DNA from 3 places in the Microbacterium alkaliflavum genome. Region 2 is predicted to be linked to each of the others. Evidence: predicted binding sites of a transcription regulator. Region 2 holds the regulator's gene; each other region holds the start of a gene.
What was found. The regulator HspR, encoded in region 2, represses chaperone genes until heat shock. The targets are predictions, from matches to a motif close to AAGTTGAGTCNNNNNGACTCAACTT.
Positions count from the first base shown of each region.

Region 1: ACH3VR_RS04395 (ATP-dependent Clp protease ATP-binding subunit) is a predicted target of HspR. The motif match lies at 1,611-1,635, and genes of this name have one in related genera.
Region 3: ACH3VR_RS00405 (Hsp20/alpha crystallin family protein) is a predicted target of HspR. The motif match lies at 3,283-3,307, and genes of this name have one in related genera.

Region 1 covers NZ_JBIQWL010000001.1:1,013,449-1,021,365, reverse strand. Annotated here, with positions in the region: gene ACH3VR_RS04395 (ATP-dependent Clp protease ATP-binding subunit) at 1-1,569, opposite strand, end outside; gene nhaA (Na+/H+ antiporter NhaA) at 1,809-3,644, opposite strand; gene ACH3VR_RS04385 (MarR family winged helix-turn-helix transcriptional regulator) at 3,641-4,054, opposite strand; gene ACH3VR_RS04380 (elongation factor G) at 4,079-6,145, opposite strand; gene ACH3VR_RS04375 (collagen-like triple helix repeat-containing protein) at 6,256-6,945, opposite strand; gene ACH3VR_RS04370 (EI24 domain-containing protein) at 7,074-7,814, shown strand.
Region 2 covers NZ_JBIQWL010000004.1:13,857-21,773, forward strand. Annotated here, with positions in the region: gene ACH3VR_RS11925 (class I SAM-dependent methyltransferase) at 1-321, shown strand, start outside; gene dnaK (molecular chaperone DnaK) at 564-2,432, shown strand; gene ACH3VR_RS11935 (nucleotide exchange factor GrpE) at 2,432-3,049, shown strand; gene ACH3VR_RS11940 (DnaJ C-terminal domain-containing protein) at 3,060-4,058, shown strand; gene ACH3VR_RS11945 (heat shock protein transcriptional repressor HspR) at 4,068-4,550, shown strand; gene ACH3VR_RS11950 (MmcQ/YjbR family DNA-binding protein) at 4,592-5,008, shown strand; gene ACH3VR_RS11955 (DUF2252 domain-containing protein) at 5,005-6,420, opposite strand; gene ACH3VR_RS11960 (potassium channel family protein) at 6,530-7,276, shown strand; gene ACH3VR_RS11965 (hypothetical protein) at 7,273-7,917, shown strand, end outside.
Region 3 covers NZ_JBIQWL010000001.1:81,432-89,348, forward strand. Annotated here, with positions in the region: gene ACH3VR_RS00390 (VOC family protein) at 17-382, shown strand; gene ACH3VR_RS00395 (L-serine ammonia-lyase, iron-sulfur-dependent, subunit alpha) at 435-1,919, shown strand; gene ACH3VR_RS00400 (hypothetical protein) at 2,043-2,579, opposite strand; gene ACH3VR_RS00405 (Hsp20/alpha crystallin family protein) at 3,348-3,803, shown strand; gene ACH3VR_RS00410 (TetR/AcrR family transcriptional regulator) at 3,874-4,479, shown strand; gene ACH3VR_RS00415 (ABC transporter ATP-binding protein) at 4,553-5,332, shown strand; gene ACH3VR_RS00420 (ABC transporter permease) at 5,329-6,063, shown strand; gene ACH3VR_RS00425 (MarR family winged helix-turn-helix transcriptional regulator) at 6,144-6,584, opposite strand; gene ACH3VR_RS00430 (DUF2207 domain-containing protein) at 6,640-7,917, shown strand, end outside.

The DNA.
Region 1 (7,917 bases), on a different contig from region 2:
GTTCACCGGGATGCCGGTGGCGCGACTGATGACGGCCGCGATCTCCGGCTCGTCCACGACCGCATCACCCTGGGCGACCGGACCGCGCGACGTCGCATCGGCCAGCCGTCCCTGCACCTCCGCGATCTGGTCCCGGATGCGCGAGGCCTCCTCGTAGTGCTCGGCCGAGACGGCGGCGTTCTTGTCGGCCTCCAGAGTCGCGAGCCGCTCGATGAGCGCCTTCACGTCGACCAGCGCGCCGAGCTTGAGCCGCAGCCGGGCTCCGGCCTGGTCGATGAGGTCGATCGCCTTGTCGGGCAGCACGCGCTCGGTGAGGTAGCGGTCTGAGAGCTCGACGGCGGCGCGGAGCGCGGCATCCGTGAACCGCACGCCGTGGTGCTCCTCGTACGCGGGCTTGAGGCCCTGCAGGATCAGCACGGCGTCCTCGATGGAGGGCTCGCCGACGCGCACGGGCTGGAAGCGGCGCTCGAGCGCCGGGTCCTTCTCGATCGTGCGGTACTCCTTGAGCGTCGTCGCACCCACGAGGTGCAGCTCGCCGCGCGCGAGACGCGGCTTGAGGATGTTTCCGGCATCCATCGCGCCCTCGCCCCCGCCGCCTGCGCCGACGACGGTGTGGATCTCGTCGACGAAGAGGATGACGGTGCCCTCGAGCGACGCGACCTCGTCCATCGTCTTGGTGAGGCGCTCCTCGAAGTCGCCGCGGTACCGCGTGCCGGCGAGCATGCCGGCGAGGTCGAGCGAGATGACGCGCTTGCCGATGAGCTGCTCGGGCACGCCGCCGTCGACGATCGCCTGCGCGAGGCCCTCGACGATCGCGGTCTTGCCGACGCCCGCCTCGCCCACGAGGACGGGGTTGTTCTTCGTGCGACGGCTGAGGATCTCGATCGTCTGCTCGATCTCGTCGGCGCGGCCGATGACGGGGTCGAGCCGACCCTCCGCGGCGAGCGCCGTCAGATCGGTGCCGAACTTGTCGAGCATCGGCGTCTCGGCAGCGGCCTCGCCGTCGGTCGTCGGCGCGGCAGCCGGACGCACCGTCTCGCGCACGCCCTGCGTCAGCGCCTCGGGCGTCACGCCCGCCTCGGCGAGCACGCGGCCGGCCGGGGTGTCCTGCGCGAGCACGAGCGCGAAGAAGAGGTGCTCGGGGTCGATGTAGGTCGAACCCGACGAGCGGGCCACCTGGAACGCGTGGAAGAGGGCGCGGGTGACGGAAGGCGTCACGACCGCGCCGTCGGCGTTCTGGGGAGTGGATGCCGCGGGCAGGCGCTCCTCGGCGGCCTTTGCGATCGCGCGCGGGTCGGCGCCGATGCGCTCGACGGCATCCTTGGCCGGGTCCTCGTTCGCGAGCACGCGCAGCACGTGCAGCGCGTCGAGCTCGCTCTGACCGCGCTCGAGCGCGAAGCGGCCGGCGCGCTGGAGCACGTCCTGCGTACGCGCGCTCAGGAACCGCGTGAGGTCGATCGACCGCTCGGCGCGTGCACGCTCGCCCGCCAGGTAGCGGGCGAGGAACTCGTCGAACGAGCCCGCGCCGTCGGCGTCGCCGTCGGTGTAGGGGGTGAAGTCTTCGGGCATCTCCCGTGTCTCCGTCTGAAGTCGATGGGACGATCGACCCAAGGTTGAGTCGATCCGTATCAACTTCAACGGACCGATTGAAGGGATATTCCCGGATGCCGCAAATCAGCGCACGGCTGCAGAATCGCCCAGAGCCCGTGCTGTGACCGAGAGCCCGTGTTTCACCCGGTGCGGATCGGGGGCTTTCGGCGAGAGCACGGGCTATGGACAGAGGGAGAATCAGCGCCGCGGCCGCGAGATCAGTGCGCGCGCGACGCCTCGAGGGCGCGGATGAGGCTCGCCGAGTCGTACGGCCCGATGTGGCGCTTGCCGTTGACGAAGAACGTCGGAGTGCCGCTCAGGTCCATCAGCTCCGCATCGAGGCGGTCGTCGGTGATGCGGCGGATGACCCGCGGCGACTGGAAGTCCTCCATGAAGCGCTCGGGGTCCAGGCCCAGCCGGGCCGCGTACATGCACAGATCGGATGCCTCGAGCCGGTCCTGATTCGCGAAGAGCGTGACGGCCATCTCGAAGAAGCGACCCTGAAGCCCGGCGGCTTCGGCGGCCTGCGCCGCCTCCTGCGCATGCGGGTGCGGCACGTCGAGCGGGAAATGCCGCCACACCCAGCGCACCTCGTCGCCGAAGTACTCCAGCACGGTGTCGACGGAGCCCGTGGCACGGCTGCAGAACGGGCACTCGAAGTCGCCGTACTCGACGATCTCGAACCGTGCGGCGATGTCGCCGCGGAAGTGGTCGCGCTCCGGGTCGAACGGCCGCATCAGCTTCGCACCCACGGGGCGCGGCGGCCGGATCCGGTCGCCGACGACGAGCACCGCCCAGCCGATGAGGAACGCCAGAACGGATGCCGTCAGCACGGCGACCCGCGCGATGTTCTGCGTGTGCGGGTCGTCGATCGCGATCGGCACGAGGAAGAGCGAGATCGTGAAGCCGATGCCCGACAGTGCCGCTCCCCCGGCGACGCGATTGAGTCCGAGCCCAGGCGCGAGCTGCCCGCGACCCAGCGCGCGCAGGAGCGCCGTCGCGCCCGTGATGCCGACGAACTTGCCGACGACGAGTCCCACGACGATGCCCCACGCGACGGGCGAGGTCACGGCATCCCGGATCGTCTCGGGGTCGAGGTGCACACCCGCGTTCGCGAGGGCGAAGATCGGCAGGACGCCGAACGAGATGTAGGGGCGCCAGGCGGCGTCGACGCGCTCATTGATCGAGAGCGAGTCGCGCAGGCTTCTCGTGACCGCGGCCGCGTACGCCGGATTCGGCGACTCGCGGAATGCCCGGGTCAGCTCCGCCGCACGCTCGACGTCGGTGCGACGAGGCGGGAAGACCGGGATGAGGAGGGCGACGGCGACGCCGGCGAGCGTGGGATGGATGCCTGCCAGCAGCACGGCGATCCACAGGCCGGCCCCCAGCAGCGTGTACGACAGGCCGCGGCCCGCGGGAAGGAACCGCACGAGGGCGAGGAGCCCCATCAGCACGATCGCGACGAGCAGGGGCACCGCCGCGAGACCGTTGTTGTAGAACAGGCCGATCACCAGGAGCGCCCCGATGTCGTCGACGACGGCGAGGGTGAGGAGGAAGATCCGCAGGCGCGACGGATACTTCGGCGCGATGATCGCGAGCGCGCCGAGGAGGAACGCCGTGTCGGTCGAGATGACGACGCCCCACGCGTCGGCCTCTGCGCCTCCGAGGTTGAACAGCACGAACACGAGCGCCGGCACGATGAGGCCTGCGACGGCTGCCCCGATGGGAAGGAGCGCGCGCGACCGGTCGGTGAGCTCGCCGATCGTCAGCTCGCGCTTGACCTCGAGGCCGACGAGGAAGAAGAAGAGGGTCATGAGGCCCTCGTTCACGACCGCGTGCATCGTGAACGACACGTCGAACCCGCCGACCGACATGCCGATCGGCAGCGCCCAGAACTCCTCGTAGGTCGCCGCCCACGGCGAGTTCGCCCATACCATCGCGATCGCGACGCCGACGAGCATGAGCGCAGCGGCGAGGCGGTCGGGGTCGCGGCTGTGCTTCTTCGGAACGGGGCGGGCGGCGTCGCCTGTGCTGATGATCCGCAGCTCGCTCACGCGCCGAACGGCTCCTCGTGGAGTCCTTGAAGAGCCTCGGTCAGTCGCGGCGCGCCCTCCCCGAAGGCGCCGTCGAGGCTCGCGAGGCGCGCATCGGCCTCGGCGAGCGCAGCCTCGCCCTTGTCGGTCGCACGCAGATCGGATGCCGCCCCCGCCTGGGCAGTGGCATCCTGAACCAGTCCTTCGTCCTGGAGCGTCCGCACCGCCGTGTGCGCCGTCTGCACCGTGATCTGCGAGCGCCGCGCGAGCTCTGAGAACGAGATGCCCGGCGTCGCATGGATGTGCGCGAGCAGACCGTACTTGCGGGTCGTGAGGCCGAGGTCCTTGAGGGATGCGTTGAGGCGCGCATCCCACACGCTCGAAACGGTGAGCAGGGCGATGACCGGGCTGAAAGGCGGGCGCTCAGGCATGACGTCTCATCGTAGCGAGCGCGCTCAGGTGTGCGGGCCGGGTGCGGGCTCGTAATGATCGGTGGCGATCGTGAGCTCGGCCTGCCCGCCCGTCAGAGCGCGCAGATCGAGCACGTAGCGCTCGAGCTCGGCGTCGGGGACGCTGGCGACGACCCGCGCGCGCCCGTCGTCGGCCGTCTCGCTCGCGTGCACGCGCCCGCGGCGACCGGACAGGTCGGTGAGCACCGGCCCCTGCAGGTCGGTCGGCACCGTGACCGTCACGTTCGACACGGGCTCGAGCAGCACCGTCTGCGCCTCGGCGAGCGCGGCCTTGACACCCAGCGCCGCCGCCGTGCGGAACGCCATCTCGGACGAGTCGACCGAGTGCGCCTTGCCGTCGAGCAGCTCCACCTGCACGTCGACGACGGGGTGGCCGAGCGGTCCCCCCGCGGCGAGCGCGTCGCGCGCCCCGCGCTCGACGGCGGGGATGTACGTGCGCGGCACGGCCCCGCCCACGACGGAGTCGACGAACGCGAAGCCGCCGCCGGGAGGCAGGGGCGAGAGCTTGAGCTGCACGACGGCGAACTGGCCATGCCCGCCCGACTGCTTCTTGAGCTTGCCCTCGGCGTGCGCCGATCGGGCGATCGTCTCGCGGTACGCGACGGGAGCAGTGCCGGTCGTGACGTGCACGCCGAGCACGCGCGCGAGCCGTTCGACGGCGACCGCGACGTGGGTGTCGCCCAGGCCACGGAGGATCGTGAGGCTGCCCGCGCGGTCGACGACGAGCGTCGGATCCTCGGCCGTCAGGCGGCCGAGCGCCGTCGTGAGCTTGGCGTCATCGGACTGCGACACGGGCTCGAGCGTCATGGCGTAGACGGGCGCGCGAGAGGGCAGCGGAATGGGCCGCGCGCCGCTCTGCGAGCGCGTCCACAGGAGCGAGCCGGCGGGAGTCGAGGTGAGCTTCGCGACCGCGCCGATCTCGCCCGTGCGGATCGAATCGGCCGGCACGTGCTCGGCGCCGCGCAGCCGGAACAGCGCCGGGATGCGTTCCTCGCCGCCCGTCGTCGCGTTGCGCAGCCGGTCGCCCGGGCGGAGCACCCCCGAGAGGACCTTGAACATCGCGACCTGCCCGACGAACGGGTCGGCGACCGTTCGGAAGACGTGCACCAGGGTGTCGCCGTTGGCCTGCGGCGCGACGCTGTGCTCCGTGCCGCCGTGTCCCTCGTCGTCGACGCCGAGGAGGATCCGCCCGTCGTGCGTCTCCCCCGTGGGAGCCAGATCGCACAGGAGGTCGAGCACATGGTCGACGCCGGTCGCCGTGAGCCCCGAGCACACGACGATGGGCACGGCATCCCCCGCCGCCATCGCCCCCGCGAACGTCGACTCCAGCTCGCGCGGCGCGGGCTCATCGCCCTCCAAGTAGGCCTCGAGCTGCGCGTCGTCGCGCGCGACGATCTCCTCGGTGACCTCTTGATGCAGCCGATGCTCCTCGTCGGCCAACTCGTCGGGCACGGGCTCGTCGTGGTGCCGCCCGCTCTCGTCGTAGACGAGCGCGCGCTCACTGAGGATGTCGGCGACTCCGTGGAACGCGTGCTCCTCACCGAGCGGCAGCTCGAGCGGCCACAGTCCCGGGCCGAAGGCATCCCGAAGCTGCTCGACCGTGCGCCGGAAGTCCGCGCGCGCGCGATCCTCCTGTGTCACGACGACGACGCGGGGCACCCCCGCGGCGCCGGCGTTCGCCCACGCGGTGCGAGTGGCTCCCGTCACGCCGTCGACGGCGCTCACGACGACGACGGCGACATCGGCGATCGAGAGCGCGGCATCCACCGCTCCCACGAAATCGGGATGCCCCGGGGTGTCGACGATCGTGACGCCCTGCAGGGCGCCCCCGACCGTCCACGTGAGCCACGCGAGCGCGAGACCGAGCGACGTGCCGCGCGCGATCTCCTCGGGGTCGTGGTCGCACACTGTCGTGCCCTGCTCGACGCTGCCCATGCGCGGGATCGCGCCCGCGCGGTGCAGCATCGCCTCGGCGAGCGTCGTCTTGCCGCTGCCCATCGCCCCGAGCAGCACGACGGTGCGATGCGCCGGGTCTGTAGATGTCTCGGCCACGGATCCTCCCGCATCCTCGCGGACCAGTAGCGACCATCGTCCCCCGCGGCGCGGCGCGGCGCCAGAGGGACAGGCCGTTACGTCGAGCGGATGCCGCGGCTGCGCGCTGCCTACTGTGCGGGAAGCTGGCTCGTGGACGCGCCGGACTGCACCCAGGTGCTGTCGGTGCACTCGTAGAACGTGGTCGTGTCGGTGTCGATGTAGACGTCGCCGTTGGTCTGGCATGTCTCGTTGTCGGGCGTCCCCGTGCCCAGGAGAACCTGCGTGCCCGGCGTTCCCGGGGCGCCGCTGGCGCCGGTCTCGCCCTGAGGGCCCTGCTCGCCGGTCGCGCCGGTCTCGCCCGTCGCGCCGGTCTCGCCGGTCGCGCCGGTCTCGCCGGTCGCGCCGGTGAGGTTCTCGGCCGCCGACTGCTTGATGTTGCCCGCGAGCACCCACTGCCCGTCGCGGAAGACGTAGACGTTGGCGTTCGACACGTCGATGTAGACGTCTCCCTCATAGCCCTTGCCCGCGGCGGGCGTTCCCTTGCCGGCACGCACCGCCGATCCTGCCGGGAGGATCTCCTTGATGACGTCCTCGACCTCTTCCGTCGAGACAGGCGTCGGAACGGGCGTCTCGACGACCGTCGGCGTGGGCTCGGCCGCGGCATCCGTCGACCTGGCAAGCGACGAGCCGAGGAATGCCGCGACGAACGAGAGCAGCACGACGCCGATGCCGACGCCGATCAGCGCGCCGAGGCCGACACCCTTCTTCTCGGGCGCGGGCGGGGTCGCACTGGGAGTGGTCTGAGTCGATTCGGTCATGCGAGGCTCCAGATCGGCGAGGGGTGCCCGCGTGCACGGCACCGGAGATTCGACGCTCAGTGTAGGGACGCGTCGTGGCTGCGGGAAGGAGGATCACCCGGCAGGTATGGCACCGTAATGTCGAAGCGATGCGACAGTTCCTGCGCGGAGTGGGCTTCCTGCTGCGCGGCTTCACCTGGTGGCGGCGCCGCCCGGGTGCGATGTTGCTCGGCCTCGTGCCCGCCGCGATCGTCGGGCTGTTCTTCGTCGCCGCACTCACGGCACTCGGCTTCGCGCTTCCCGGCCTGACGTCGGGGGCGACGCCCTTCGCCGACGGCTGGGTGCCGTTCTGGCGCGACTTCCTGCGGTTCGGCGTCGGGGCGGCGCTCTTCGGCGGCGCGCTCTTCGTCGCGATCGTGTCGTTCACGGCGCTCACGCTCGTCGTCGGCGACCCCTTCTACGAGCGCATCTCCCGCACCGTCGAACGCGACCTCGGCGGCCCCGTGCCCGACGTCGACTACCCGTTCTGGCGATCGGTCGTCGACGGACTCTCGCTCATCGGTCGTGGCATCCTCGTCGCACTCTTGGCCGCACTGCTGGGATTCATCCCCGTCGTCGGCGGCTTCGTGGGCGCCGCGACCGGTGTCGTGCTGACCGGATGGCTCCTCGCCGACGAACTGACTTCACGCGCGCTCACGGCGCGTGGCCTCACCCGCGCTCAGCGGCGCGCGCTGGTGCGCGGGCGTCGAACTCGCGCACTCGGCTTCGGCGTCGCGACACAGCTCTTCTTCCTCATCCCGCTCGGCGCGATCGTCGTCATGCCCGCCGCGGTCGCCGGATCGACCGAGCTCGCCCGGTCGCTTCTGGCGGAGGTGGATGCTTCGCCCTGACCGTTTCCGCTCAGGTGGCGCACCACGCGGCATCCCGTCACCGAGCCGGCGTGTCGCCCGCCTGTGGAGCGCTTCGAATCAGTCCGGCACAAGCCCCGCCACG
Region 2 (7,917 bases):
TCCGCTCGCGAGACGGCCGCCGCGAACGGCGTGGCCGACCGCGTCGAGGTCGTCCGCGACGACGCGCTGTCGGCCCGTGCGGACCGCAGCGCCGAACTGATCGTGCTCAATCCGCCCTTCCACATCGGACACGTCGTGCACCGGGGCATCGCGCTCAAGCTCTTCGCCGACGCGGGGCGCGTGCTCGCTCCGGGCGGCGAGTTGTGGGCCGTGTGGAACTCGCACCTGAAGTACCGGCCCGACCTCGAGCGCCTCGTCGGCCCGACGCGCCAGATCGCGCGGAACCCGACCTTCACCGTCACGGCATCCCGAGCCCGCTGACCCGCTACGACGCTCATCGCTGAAAAGTTGATATGAGTCGGCTCAACTTCATTTGACGACGTGCGCGTGCCCCGCTACCCTTGAGTCATCGCGGCTCAACCCCTCGACAAGCTCGGGGACCACCACCTCGGCAAGCTCGGGGACCGCCACCTCGACAAGCTCAGGGATCACCGCCGCGAGTCAGACTTCCGCAAGACCCTGGGGTGCGGCATCCGCTCGCCCCGCAAGAAGGAGAGAAACACATGGCACGTGCTGTTGGAATCGACCTCGGTACGACCAACTCGGTCGTGAGCGTCCTCGAGGGCGGCGAGCCCAAGGTCATCGCGAACGCCGAGGGCTTCCGCACGACCCCGTCGGTCGTCGCGTTCACGAAGGACGGCGAGGTGCTCGTCGGCGAGACCGCCAAGCGCCAGGCCGTCACCAACGTCGACCGCACCGTCGCGTCGGTCAAGCGCCACATGGGCACCGACTGGAACTTCGGCGTGGACGGCAAGAAGTGGACGCCGCAGGAGATCTCCTCGCGCATCCTCCAGAAGCTCAAGCGCGACGCCGAGCAGTACCTGGGCGACACCGTGACGGATGCCGTCATCACCGTCCCCGCGTACTTCAACGACGCCGAGCGCCAGGCCACGAAGGAAGCCGGCGAGATCTCCGGTCTCAACGTGCTGCGCATCATCAACGAGCCCACGGCCGCCGCGCTCGCCTACGGCCTGGACAAGGGCAAGGAGGACGAGCTCATCCTCGTCTTCGACCTCGGTGGCGGAACGTTCGACGTCTCGCTCCTCGAGGTGGGCAAGGACGACGACTTCTCGACCATCCAGGTGCGCGCGACGGCCGGCGACAACCGCCTCGGCGGCGACGACTGGGACCAGCGCGTCGTCGACTACCTGATCAAGCAGTTCAAGGACCAGACCGGCGTCGACGTCTCGGGCGACAAGATCGCGCTGCAGCGCCTCAAGGAGGCCGCGGAGCAGGCGAAGAAGGAGCTCTCGTCCTCCACGAGCACGAGTGTCAACCTTCCCTACCTGTCGCTGACCGAGAACGGCCCCGTGTCGCTTTCCGAGACGCTCACGCGCGCCAAGTTCGAGGACCTCACGAAGGATCTCCTCGACCGCACCAAGAAGCCGTTCGAAGACGTCATCCGCGAGGCGAACATCAAGGTCGCCGACATCGACCACGTCGTGCTCGTCGGCGGATCGACCCGTATGCCCGCCGTGTCGGAGCTCGTCAAGCGCGAGGCCGGCAAGGAGCCCAACAAGGGCGTGAACCCGGACGAGGTCGTCGCCGTCGGCGCGGCCCTCCAGGCCGGCGTGCTGAAGGGCGAGCGCAAGGACGTCCTCCTCATCGACGTCACCCCGCTGAGCCTCGGCATCGAGACCAAGGGCGGCATCATGACGAAGCTCATCGAGCGCAACACCGCCATCCCGACCAAGCGCAGCGAGACCTTCACGACCGCCGACGACAGCCAGCCGTCGGTCGCGATCCAGGTGTTCCAGGGCGAGCGCGAGTTCACCCGCGACAACAAGCCGCTGGGCACGTTCGAGCTCACGGGCATCGCACCGGCTCCGCGCGGCATCCCGCAGATCGAGGTCACGTTCGACATCGACGCCAACGGCATCGTGCACGTGTCTGCGAAGGACAAGGGCACGGGCAAGGAGCAGTCGATGACGATCACCGGCGGCTCGTCGCTGCCCAAGGACGACATCGAGCGCATGGTGCGCGAGGCCGAGGAGCACGCCGCCGAGGACAAGAAGCGCCGCGAGGCCGCCGAGGTGCGCAACCAGGCCGAGACGCTCTCGTACTCGATCGACAAGCTCATCAAGGAGAACGAGGACAAGCTGCCGGCCGACGTGAAGGAGTCGGTCCAGGCCGACGTCGACGCGCTCAAGACGGCGCTCGCCGGTGATGACGACGACGCGGTCAAGTCCGCGTTCGACAAGCTCAACCAGAGCCAGCAGAAGCTCGGCGGAGCGATCTACGCGTCGTCGCAGGCCCAGCAGGCGGCTCAGGACGCTCCGGCCGACGGCCCCTCCGACGAGCGGTCGTCGACGAGCCCCGACGAGGACGTCGTCGACGCCGAGGTCGTGGACGACGAGGACGAGAAGAAGTAATGACCGACAAGGACTTCGAGAACCCTTCGACAGGCTCAGGGGGGGCCGAGGTCCCCGGTGACGAGGGGTCGGAGGCAGGCACCTCCGGCCCTGCGTCGCAGGGCGACGACGAGCTGACGATCGACGACATCCTCGGCACCGAGCAGAACGCCGACGCCGCGGCCGAGGACGCGAAGCTCGCCGACCTCGAGTCGGCGCTGCTCCTCGACCTCAAGCGCCTGCAGGCCGAGTACGCCAACTACCGCCGCCGCACCGAGGAGCAGCGCGAGCGCGAGATCGAGCGTGCGAAGGGCGAGGCGGTCAAGGGCCTGCTGCCCGTGCTCGACGACCTCGACCGCGCCGCCAAGCACGGCGACCTCGAGGAGGGCACACCCTTCGCGCAGATCGGCGAGAAGGTGCGCGGCGTCGCCGAGCGGCTCGGCGTCACGGCGTACGGTGAGGCAGGCGAGGTCTTCGACCCGCAGCACCACGAGGCCATCTTCCAGGCTCCCACGCCGGGCGTGGAGGTGCCGACGGTGCTCGAGGTCGTCGAGGTGGGCTACCGCCTCGGAACGGTCGAGCTGCGGCCGGCGAAGGTCGTGGTCGCCGTCCCTTCGACTGGCTCAGGGACCGATTAAGAGGACATCTATGGCCAGCCAGGACTGGTTCGACAAGGACTTCTACAAGGTCCTCGGCGTCGAGAAGGACGTCAGCGACGCTGACCTGAAGAAGACGTACCGCAAGCTCGCGCGTACGTATCACCCCGATTCCAATCAGGGGGATGCCGCCGCCGAGGCGAAGTTCAAGGAGATCTCCGAGGCCTACTCGGTGCTTTCCGACGCGGAGCAGCGCAAGGAGTACGACCAGATCCGCGCGATGGGCGCCGGGGGCGCCCGCTTCACGGCGGGCGGCCAGGGCGCCGGCGGCTTCGAGGACGTGTTCAGCATGTTCGGGCAGGGCCGCGGCGCCGGCGCACGGTACGACTCGGCCGACTTCGACGACATCTTCCAGATGTTCAACCAGCAGCAGGGCGGGCGCTTCGGGTCGGGCCGGTTCGGCCAGCCGACCGGCGGCTACCGCGGCTACGGCGGCCCCACGCGGGGCTCCGACGTCACCGCGCGCACGACGATCGACTTCGTCACGGCGACGAGGGGCGAGACCATCACGCTCCAGGGCGAGGACGGCAAGCCCTTCAAGGTGAAGATCCCGGCAGGCGTCGCCGACGGGCAGAAGATCCGGCTCCGCGGACGCGGACGACCGTCGCCGGACGGCGGCGAGACAGGAGACATCGTCGTGTCGGTCACGGTGCGCCCCCATCCCGTCTTCACGCGGCACGGCCTCGACCTGCGCCTCACGGTGCCGATCACGTACACGGAAGCCGTCTTCGGCGCGACCATCGAGGTGCCCACGCTCGGCGGCGACAGCGTCAAGCTGCGCGTCGCGCCGGGCACCCCGTCGGGGCGCGTGCTGCGCGTCAAGGGGCGCGGAGTCGAGTCGGCCAAGGGAACGGGCGACCTCCTCGCCGAGGTGCAGGTCGCGGTGCCCTCGCACCTCGACGACGCCGCGCGGGACGCCCTAGCGCGGTTCCGAGACCTCGAGCCCAAGGAGAACCCGCGCGCCGACCTCATGGCCAAAGCGCGCGGCTAGGAGACGAGCATGAGCCCCGACGAGCTGGACGAGGACACGCCGATCTTCGCGATCGCCGTCGCCGCCGAGCTCTCGGGCATGCACCCGCAGACGCTGCGGCAGTACGACCGGCTGGGCCTCGTCGTGCCCGCCCGCACGCAGGGCGGCTCGCGCCGCTACTCGCTGCGCCACGTGCAGCAGCTGCGCGAGGTCGCCCGCATGTCGGCCGATGGCATGGGCCTCCCGGCGATCGCCCGCATCCTGGAGCTCGAGGACCGCGTGCGCGAGCTGCACCTGCGCGTGCGCGACCTCGAGGACCGCGTCCGGATCGAGATGGAGCGCCGGCCGGGTGGCCGTGTCTTCGCAGCCGGCGCCACCGGCTCGGTCGTGACGCTCCGCCACGGAACCCGCGTCCGGAGGGCGACCGAGGTCGTGCTGTGGACCCCGCGTCAGAGCATCGAGGCGGCCGACGACGAGGGACAAGACGACCCGGCCGGGCCCGCGGCATCCTGAACACCGTCGCCTCTGCGGGAGCGCACAGGCACACTGGGTTCATGGCGACCCTCGATGACGTGCGCGCGATCGCGTTGAGCCTGCCCGAGACGGCAGAGGTCGTCGACGGCCATCGGAAGGCGCCCGGCTGGCGCACGCGCGACGGCCTGTTCGTGTGGGAGCGCGGTCCGAGCAAGGCCGATCTCACGAAGCTCGCGGCGCTCGGCAGGTCATGGCCCGACGGCCCCGTCGTCGGCGTGCGCACCGACGGGCTCGACGGCAAGGAGGCGCTCCTCGAGTCGTTCCCCGAGGAGTTCTTCACGATCCCGCACTTCGACGGCTATCCCGCCGTGCTCGTGCGGCTCGACGCGATCGATGCGGACTTCCTCCGCGAGGTCGTCACGGATGCGTGGCTCCTGAAGGCACCGAAAGCGGTCGCCAAGGAGTGGCTCGCCGCGCACCCCGCCGCCGAGTCCTAGCCCAGCGCGGTCGCCGCCGCGCGGGCCGCGGCCTCCCCGTCGACCTTGCCGGGATTGGCGGCGACGAACGCGTCGTAGTCCCCTTTGGACAGCGACGCGTAGGCGTAGGCCCACTCCAGGATCGCCTCACCGACGATCCGCCCGTTGCCGATGTAGCCTGCGACCTGCGCGGCGTTGGGCGACTGCGCATGCGCGCGGGCGAGCACGGCGCCGCACGTCTCGGCGTACTCCTTGAAGAGCGGGTCCTCGAGCTCGTCCATCTCGACGCCGCCCTTCATGTCGTTGAACTGGCGCACGTAGAAGTCGCCGGCGTACGCCCGCAGGTGGCCGAGGAAAGGATCGGAGACGGCCTGGAGGATGCGCTGCAGCGCCACGACGCGTCCGCCCTCGCCGTACGCCGCGAGGTAGTCGGCGACGGCCGGCGGCTGCTCGATGCCGCCGTATTGCTCGAGCACGCTGCGTCCCGCCTGCTTGCCCTGCAGGATGAGCGCGTTCGCGTCGCCGTCCTGGAGCAGCACGAGGGTGCAGAGCGTGCCGACGCTGCCGACCCCCACGACGCGGAGCGCGATGTCGGACAGCGTGTACTGCGAGAGCACGACGCGCACGTCGACGATCGCCGATTCCATGTACTTGCGCATGTTGTCGTGCAGGCGCGCCTCGATCTCGGGCGTCGTGTGCGTCATGGTCGGCGGACGCTCGACGAAGCGGAGCCGACCGTCGTCGCCGAGCGTCGTCAGCTTGCGGGCGGCGCGGTCGCCCGTGCGCTTCTCGGCTTCCTTGATGGCGGCGCGCATCGTGCGCTGCGATTCGGCGTCCATGGCAGAAAGGCCCGACTCCGCGTCGAAGTGCTCGAAGTAGCGCTTGACGGTGCTCCGTGAGGCATTGGCCGCCATCGATCGGGCGTACGTGCGAACGGCCGCGAGGGCGGCATCCTCGATGATCTCCCCGTCGCGCGAGGTCGCCTGCCCCGCGATGACGATGCTCGTCACGAGGCGCTTGACGTCCCACTCCCACGGCGCCCACGCCGACTCGTCGAAGTCGTTGAGGTCGAACATGAGGGTGCGCTGGCTCGAAGCGAAGAACCCGAAATTCGACACGTGCGCGTCGCCGCAGGACGCGACGAGGATGCCGCTGTGCGGGTCTCTCGCGAGGTCGGCGGCCTGGATGGCGGCGGTGCCGCGGTAGAAGGCGAAGGGGCTCGCCGACATGCGCTCGATGCGCAGCGGGATGAGCTCCTGCAGGCGCGCGGCATTCTGCTCGTCGAGGATGCCGAGCGGGTCCCGCTCGCCGACCGTGAGATGTGCGAGCGAGCTGCGCGGCGTCGCGACGCGTCCCTCCTTGCCCTCCGCCATCCGCTCGGCCACAGTGGACGGCCGTGTCCATTCCAGGGAAGACTCGCGCACCTCGGTCATGGGCACATCATGCCACCGGCCTCGGGCCGCCGCGACGGCGTCATGCACGGCGGGTGAGTGCCCGGCGATGCGCCGCCGGGCACGGCCGCCTCCGTTTTAGAGTTCGACCATGCCGCGCGGACCGGAAGCTGTCAGGAAGTGGGAGGAGATCACCTACTGGCCGCTCATCATCGCGTCGCTTCTGTGGCTCATCGCCTACTCGTGGAAGTCGATCACCGACGCGCAGGGCGAGCTTGCGGTGGTGCTGTGGACGATCATCGGGCTCACTTACGTCGTCTTCGTCGTCGACTACGTCGTGCGGCTGTTCCTCGCGAAGCCCCGCGGCGTATGGTTCCGCGGGCACCTGCTCGACCTCGCGATCGTCGCGATCCCCATGCTGCGCGCGCTCCGGCTGCTCCGCGCCATCACCTCCATGACGTTCGGCAGGCACTCCGCGGGAACCGTGCTGCGCAGCCGGATCGCGATCTACGGCGCCGGCGCCTCGCTCCTTGTCATCTACCTGTGCGCCCTTGCGGTGCTCGACGTCGAGCGCGGCGCCCCCGGCGCCAACATCGAGAACTTCGGGGACGCCATCTGGTGGGCGTTCGTGACCGTCGCCACCGTCGGCTACGGCGACTACTACCCCGTCACGGCGCTCGGGCGCATCTGGGCCGTCGGACTCATGGCAGGCGGCATCGCTATCGTCGGCACCGTGACGGCGACGGTCTCGTCCTACGTCATCGAGAAGGCCGCCGCCGGCCGCGACGACGACGAGCCGGCGACGCGCGGGCAGGTCCGCGGGCTCGCGCAGGAGATGACCGAGCTGAGCGGGTACCTGAAAGCCGCCAAGTCCGGAGAAGGAACCGACGCGAAATGACACCCGAACCCCTCGCCGCCCCTCCGCGTGAGCGCACGCTCGAGTCGATCTCGCTCGCGATCGGCGCGGGGTCCTTCATCCTCGTGGCGCTCGCCGCGGTCATCACCTTCCGATTCGGTCCGGCACCCATCGCCGGCCCGGACTCCGTGGGCCAGTTCTCGGCCGTCTCGTCGGCCGTCGTCGCGATCCTCGCGTTCGTCGGGGGCCGGCTCGTCGCCCGGCGCGAGCGCTACGGCATCCTCGACGTCGTCGATCTCGCCGCGCTGGCGTTCGCGCACGCCGTCATCGCCCTCCTCAGCTGGACCCTCGTCTCGGTCATCTTCGAGCAGGCCTTCATCGGCGCCGAGGTGTTCCCGATCGCCGTCATCCTGCTGTCGGGTGCGGTCGCTTCGGTGACCGGCTACGTCGCCTTCTTCTCGGGCACCCACATGGACCTGCAGCTGCTCGCCATAGTGCTCGCGACCTTCCTCGTCGAAGGAATCGTCGCGAGCATGCTGACCGCGACCGATCCGCTGTGGTGGCAGGAGCACCTCAGCTCGCTCGGCGTCACCGGCGACTTCTCATCGCTGGCGTTCAACCTCACGCTCATCGTCGCGGGCATCATCGTGACGACGCTCGCACGCGCCGCAACGATGGGAATC
Region 3 (7,917 bases), on a different contig from region 2:
ATCCCCGGGAGGCTTCATGGAACTGGTTCAGATCGCGCAGCACGCTGACGACCTGACGCGCGCTGCGGCGTTCTACTCGCAGCTGCTCGAGTCCGAGCCGACGGGACTGTTCGACCCGCCGGGACTCCTCTTCTTCGACCTCGACGGCGTTCGGCTGCTCCTCGACCGGAACGCGCCCTCGTCATTGGTCTATCTGCACGTCGAGAACGTGCACGAGACGATCGAGCGGCTCGGCCCGGGGGTCGAGGTCCTGTCGCACCCGCACGTCATCTTCACGCACGAGGACGACACCCTGGGGCCCGCCGGACACGAGGAGTGGCAGGCCTTCATCCGCGACTCGGAGGGGAACACCGTCGGGCTCGTGGCCTTCCAGCCGCGCTGACGTCTTGCCACCCAGAGGCCTGTACTGAACGATCGTTCAGTAACCTGGAGTGGTGAGCGCCTATGTCTCGGCGTTCGAGCTGTTCTCCATCGGCGTAGGACCCTCGAGCTCCCACACGGTCGGACCCATGCGTGCGGCCCGCGACTTCGTCATCCGTCTCGGTGAGACGGATCTCCTCGAGCGTGCGGTGCGCGTCACCTGCACCCTCTGCGGCTCGCTCGGCGCGACCGGCATCGGCCACGGCACTCCCGACGCGGTCGTCGCAGGGCTGCGCGGCGAAGACCCGGCGACGGTCGAGCCCGACGCGGTGCGCCGCGCGTGGAGCGACTGGCCGGGTGGGCGGCTGCTCCTGGCGGGAACCCACGAGGTCGCGTTCGCGAAGGACGACGTCGTCTTCGCGCCGCGGACGCGGCTGCCGGGGCATCCCAACGCCATGACCCTCGCGGCGCTCGATGCCGCCGGCGCGGTTCTCGCTGAGGAGACCTACTACTCGATCGGCGGCGGATTCATCCGCCGAGAGGGCGAGGCGCAGAGGGTCGCGGCGCATCCCTTCCCGCTCGCGTTCGACAACGCCGAGGAGCTCCTCGCGATCTGCGACGAGCACGGCCTCACGATCGCCGAAGCCGCGCGCATCAATGAGGAGGCGCTGCGCACCGAGGCCGAGGTCGCCGCGGGACTCGACGCGATCTGGGACGCCATGGCCTCCTGCATCGACGCGGGGCTCGCCGCCGACGGCGAACTGCCCGGGATGCTGCGCGTCAAGCGCCGCGCCGCCTCGATCCGGCATCAGCTCGACGACGCCTCGTCGGCCGGACACCGTGAGCTGCCCGGCGAGTGGCTCGGCGCCTTCGCCCTCGCGGTGAACGAGGAGAACGCCTCGGGCGGACGAGTCGTCACCGCCCCGACGAACGGCGCAGCCGGCATCCTCCCCGCTGTCGCGATGTACTGGTGGCGCTTCCTCGCCGACTCGGGCCTCGGCGTCGGCAACGCCGTCACGCCGCACGGCGAGCTCGTCGGCAGCGCCTTGCTCGGCTTCGGTCTCGGCGAGGCTGCGGTGGACGTCGTGGACGACGAGATCGTCGCCGAAGCGAACCGCCGGCGCGGCATCCGTCGTTTCCTGCTCACCGCGACCGCGCTGGGTTCGCTCTTCAAGGCCAACGCCTCGATCTCGGGTGCCGAGGGCGGCTGTCAGGCCGAGGTCGGCTCGGCGTGCGCGATGGCGGCGGGCGGGCTCACGGCCGTCATGGGCGGCACGAACCGCCAGATCGAGAACGCCGCCGAGATCGCGATGGAGCATCACCTCGGCCTGACGTGCGACCCGGTCGGCGGGCTCGTGCAGATCCCGTGCATCGAGCGCAACGCGATCGCGGCGTCGACGGCCGTGACCGCGGCACGCCTCGCCCTGCGCGGCGACGGCAGCCACTACGTCTCGCTCGACGCCGTCGTCGAGACGATGCGCCAGACGGGCATCGACATGTCGACGAAGTACAAGGAGACGAGCGAGGGCGGCCTCGCGGTGAACGTCATCGAGTGCTGACCCGGCTCATGTCGTGCTCACTTGCGTCGTTTTGCGTTGCACCGCGCACATCGCCGCAGCTCAAGCGCAAACGCGTCGTTTCGGTTGCGGCGTTTGGTGCGCGGCCGCGCCAAACGGCGCAACTCAAACGGGTGAAGTGCCAGGCCGCCATCCCGCGTTCGTCAGCGCGGCGCGCACACGCTCCACGGCGACCTGCGAATTCGGGTAGAGGTGCTCGGCGGTGATCCTGACGACGGTCCAGCCTGCCTCGCGGCAGAGGTCGTGCTTGAGGATGTCGCGGTTCCATTGCCTGGCGTCCGTTCGGTGGTGGTCGCCCTCGTATTCGACGAGCACGTGCCACTCGGGGTAAGCGATCTCCGTCCAGCCGATGCGTCGGCCGTTCCGGGCGAACACATCGAAGTCGAGCGCCGGATCGGGGAGCCCTTCCTCTGCGAGTGCAAGCCTCAAATGAGTCTCCGGGCGGGATGCCGCACCCACGCGTACGAGGCCGATTGCAGCCTTCAGCTTGGCGATGCCCTCGCGGCGGCCGGCGGCCACAGCGGCTTCCAGCTCCTCGAGGGTCGAGGGAGGCGCCTGATGAGACCCGTCGCGGGCGCGAGGTCGGTTGAGAATCGCGTCGCCGGCTGCGACGAGATCACGCAGCGAAAGCGTCGTTGCCAATTGCGCCCACGTCGAGGCAGGTGAGGCGACACGGAGCCCGGTGGGGGTGCGCACGCGCACCAACCCGGGTCTCAGTTGGTGGCCCGCGATTCCTCGCCCACTCGGTGCTCGATGTGGTGAGAGCACGCTGACGTGTGCGGTCCCGGCGCATCCGGTGGGGAGCGGGATCCCCCACACGATCGCCGCGCTCGCATGGGAGAAGAAGACGTGCCGGGGCAGTCGGGCGGCGAGCGCGCGGAGCCTCCGCAGTTCCGCTGATTCTCCGGGCGTGTCGCCTTCGTCCCCGAGAACCATCCGGACCCCCCAGAACGGGGCGAGGAGGTCCCGTCTTCGCAGCCGTGCTCGACTCGCACCGGATTCGAGAGCGGATGCCACGGAGAATTCGCCGCCGAGGCGGCCCGGAAGGTCAGTCATCCCCCGAGGCTCGGGGCGGCCACGCCTCGGCCTGCACTCATCCAGCGAGTCTGTGGAGGGTGGCACGCGCGCGGGGTCTGGGGAGGAGCGCGCCCGCCCTTCAGTTGCGCCGATTGGCACCCGCGTCTGCCAATCGCCGCAAGCGAACAAACAGGTCGAGCGTTTGGTTGCGCCGATTGGCGATCCCCACTGCAAATCGCCGCAACCGAGCGTGCGGGGCACACCCAGAAGGAGTGTTCGCCGTGCGCGAACCGTTGGCACTCTCGGGGTTTGAGTGCTAAATTGAACGTAGTTGAGTCGAGTCGACTCAAGTTCACAAGACCACAAGGAACACCCCGACAGAAGGAGAGAGAAATGGCCCAGTACGACCCGTTCCGCGACCTCGACCGCCTCGCTTCGAGCCTTCTCGACACGCGCCGCGGACCCCGCCGCATGCCGATGGACCTCTACCGTGACGGTGACCACTACGTCCTCACGGCCGACATGCCCGGCATCGACCCGGGGTCGGTCGATATCGACGTCGACGGGCAGCTGCTCACGATCCGCGCCGAGCGCACCCTCACCACCGGCGAGGGCGTGAAGTGGATCACGCGCGAGCGCGAGGCGGCGAGCTTCCTCCGCCAGCTCAACCTCGGGCAGGGTATCGACACCGAGCGCATCACGGCGAACTACAACAACGGCGTGCTCAGCGTCACGATCCCCGTGAGCGAGAAGGCCAAGCCGCGCAAGATCGAGGTGACGTCGGATGCCGAGCAGCCGACGATCCTCGCGCACGAGAGCCACGACGAGCCGCAGCCCGTCGAGCAGTGAGCTGACTCTTCCCACCGGCGCCGCCCCGAGTCCGAAGACTCGGGGCGGCGCCGCGTTCTAGGCTGACGCCATGCCCGAGTACGCCGTGCCGACACCCCGTCGCCGGGGCCGCCCGCGCGGAGGAGAGTCGGGCACCCGGGACCGCATCCTGGGCTCGGCCGTCGACGAGTTCGCCGAGCACGGGTACGACGGTGCGACCATCCGCGGCATCGCGACGCGAGCGGGTGTCGACTCTGCGCTCGTGCACCACTACTTCGGCACGAAGGCCGACCTGTTCGCCGAGGCCGTCGGTGCGCCCATGCGGCCCGACGTCGACGTGCCCGCGATCCTGGCGGGTCCGCGCGACGAGCTGGGCGAGCACCTCGTCCGCTACGTGCTCGAGGCGTGGGAGCGGCCCGACGTGCGCAAGCGCGGTGTCGTGCTCCTGCGCTCGGCGCTCGGCAACCGCTTCGCGACGCCCCTCCTCGCCAGCTTCCTCTCGCGGGAGCTGCTGGGCCGCATCGCCGCCGAGCTCGACGTGCCCGACGCCGAGCTGCGCGCGAGCCTCGTCGCGTCGCAGGTCGCGGGCCTGCTCATCGCACGGCATGTGCTCAAGCTGCCGGCGGTCGCGTCGGCGTCGGTCGACGAGCTCATCGCGCGCATCGCGCCGACGGTGCAGCGGTACCTCACGGAGTGAGCCTTGACGTCGATCACACCGCGGAGGACTATTCATCACATGATGAATAAGGGGGCGATCGGAGGTGCTCGCCGTGGCTGAGGGCAACGCCGTCGAGGTGCGCGGACTGCACGTGCGCCGCGGCACCACCGAGGTGTTCAAGAGTATCGATCTCGACATCCCGCGCGGCCAGATCACGGGCCTCATGGGTCCGTCCGGCTGCGGCAAGACGACCCTCATGCGCTCGATCGTCGGCGTGCAGAAGATCGCGGGCGGCACCGTCACGGTGCTCTCCGATCCCGGCGGCACGCAGGTGCAGCGTCGCCGCGTCTCGTACGACACGCAGGCCGCGTCGGTGTACGGCGACCTGACGATCCAGCAGAACCTCCGCTACTTCGCCCGGCTGATCGGCGCGCCGACCTCCGACGTCGACCGCGTCATCACGCAGGTCGGGCTCGCCGACCAGGCCAAGCAGACCGTCGATTCGCTCAGCGGCGGGCAGGAGAAGCGCGTGTCGCTCGCCGTCGCGATGCTCGGCACGCCGGAGCTGCTCGTGCTCGACGAGCCGACCGTCGGCCTCGACCCGCTCCTGCGCTCCGAGCTGTGGGAGATCTTCCGCGGCGTCGCCGAGGCGGGTGCGACCATCGTCGTGAGCAGCCACGTGATGGACGAAGCCCTCCGCTGCGACCGCATCGTGCTGCTGCGGGCCGGGCGCATCATCGCCGACACGACACCCGCTCGCCTGCTCACCGACACGGGGGAGTCGGATCCGGATGCCGCCTTCCTGGCGCTCATCGAAAGGGATGCCGCGGCCTCGGCCCAGGCGCATCATCCGATGACGCGGCGACAGGCGCGGGAGGAGGCATCCGAATGAACGGCGTGCGCACCTTCGCCACCGCCGGACGGGTCCTGCGGCAGCTGAGCCACGACCCGCGGTCGATCGCGCTCATGCTCATCGCGCCGAGCCTGCTCGTCGGGCTGTTCGCCTGGCTCTTCAGCGACCAGGACGGCGTCTTCGACATCTACGGACCGCCGATCCTGGCACTGTTCCCGTTCATCATCATGTTCCTCATCACGTCGATCACGACGCTGCGGGAGCGTCGCTCGGGCACGCTCGAGCGGCTCATGACGACGCCGATCGGCAAGGCCGACTTCATCACGGGCTACGCGCTCGCGTTCGGCCTCATGGCCGTCATCCAGGCGATCGTCACGGTGTCGTTCGCCGTGCTGGTCTGCGGACTCAACACCGACGGGCCGGCGTGGCAGCTCGGACTTGTCGCCGTCTCCGACGCGGTGCTGGGCATGGCGCTGGGGCTGCTCGCGAGCGCCTTCGCGCGCACGGAATTCCAGGCTGTGCAGTTCATGCCGCTCATCGTGTTCCCGCAGATCCTGCTCGGCGGCCTGTTCATGCCCCGAGACCAGATGCCCGACGCGCTGTACGCGATCAGCAAGGTGCTGCCGCTGAGCTACGCCATCGACGCGATCAACGCCGTGACCGCCGGCGAAGAGGGATGGGACGTCTACGGACCGCTGCTCGTCGTGCTCGGGTTCCTCGTCGGGTCGCTGATCCTCGCGTCGCTCACGCTGCGCCGGCGCACGCCGTAGCGCTGTTCTGCGGAAGGCTCAGGCTCGACCCCGCGACAAGCTCGGGGACCGGGAGCAGGCGAGACGGCCCCGGCGTGGGGTCAGCAGCCGAGCTGAGGCCGTCGCAGCTTCGCGGTCAGCTCGCGCAGCTGATCGAGCTCGTCGTCGCTGAGCACGGACATCCGCTCCGCGATGGCCCGGCCGTGCGACGACGCGATGCGGCGGAAGGCGGATGCGCCGTCGTCCGTCGCGCGCACGAGGGCGCCGCGGCCGTCGTCGGGATCTGCACACTTCGAGATGAGTCCCCGTGCGACCATGCGGTCGACGAGGCGCGAGACGCTGGGCTGGCTGATGAGCATGTTGGCCGTGACGTCGCGCAGCCGCGCCGTCATGTCATCCGCACGGGTCACGGTGAGCAGCACGTCGTACTCGGCCTGGGACAGCGCCGTCCCGTCGAAGTCGCCGCTGATGTCTCCGAAGACCTCGTGCTGGGCGCGGAAGAGGCTCTCCCAGGCGTCGATCGCGAGTCGCCGGTCGGTCATGTGCAACAGAATACGGCGAACCTCCGCCGTCGGGGCGGGCCGTAGGCTGAGCGCCATGGGGACCGTCCTTCGGCGCGCTGCCGCGCTCGTGCTCGCGGCATCCATCCTGGTCCTTTCGGCCTGCACCGGCTCGACCGGGACGAGCGATGACGCCGTTGCCGTGTCCGCGAACGTCGACGACTTCCGCTTCTCGAGTCTCGACGTCGACTACACGCTCACCCGCGCCGACGACGGCACGAGCCGCCTCGAGGTGCAGGAGCGCTTCGTCGCCGAATTCCCCGACATCGATCAGAACCACGGGATGCGGCGCCTCGTGCCCGACTCGTACGGGGGCGCTCCGCTCAATCCGCACTTCGTCTCGATCACGGACGGCGACGGCAATCCGCGGCCCGCGGAAGTCGACGACGAAGACGGCGTCTTCTCCATGACCTCGCGCGCCGACGACTTCGTCCACGGCGAGCAGACGTACATCTTCACCTACACGCTCGAGAACGTCACGCGGTTCTTCGAGGACACCGATGCCGACGAGTTCTACTGGGATGTCAACGGCACCGATTGGGCTCAGCCGTTCGGTCGCATAACGGCGACTCTGCACATGGATGCCGCACTCGCGGCCGCCCTCACCGGGAGCGCGTCGTGCTACCACGGCTACGAGGGCGCGACAGATCCCTGCTCCATCTCGATCGAGCGCACGAACGCCGCAAGCACCGTCACCGCGAGCACCGGCGACGTGCCGCCCCACCAGACCATGACGATCGCGGTCGGGTTCGAGCCAGGGACGTTCACGAAGTTCGACGCGTCGTTCTTCGCGTCGCCGTGGGGCTGGCTGCAGGCGATCGCGGCGCTCGGAGTGCTCGGCGGACTCCTCTGGGCGATCATCACGCGCCGACGACGCCTGCGCGACGAGCCGGGCAGGCCCACGATCATCGCCGAGTACACGCCGCCGGCGCACATCGACGCTCTCGAGAGCGCCGTGCTGCTCGGCCGCACCTCGAAGGCGATCCCGGCCGAGGTGCTCGAGCAGGCTGTCGTCGGCAGCATCCGCATCCTCGAGGGCGAGCGCCGCTGGCTCGGCGGTGCACGTCTCAAGGCCGAGCTCGTCGACCCGACGAAGGCCGACGGCGACGGCCTCATGCTGCTCGACGGCCTGTACCCGGGCTTCGTCGTGGGCGACCTGTACGAGTTCGGCCAGACCGACCGGCGGTTTTCGTCGGCGGCGCAGTCGATCATCAAGGCCGCCACGAAGGAGCTCGACCGGCGGGGGCTGCGCCGAAGGGTGCCGGCCTGGACGCGTGCCCTGCCGATCATCGCGACGGGGCTCGCCGGCACGCTC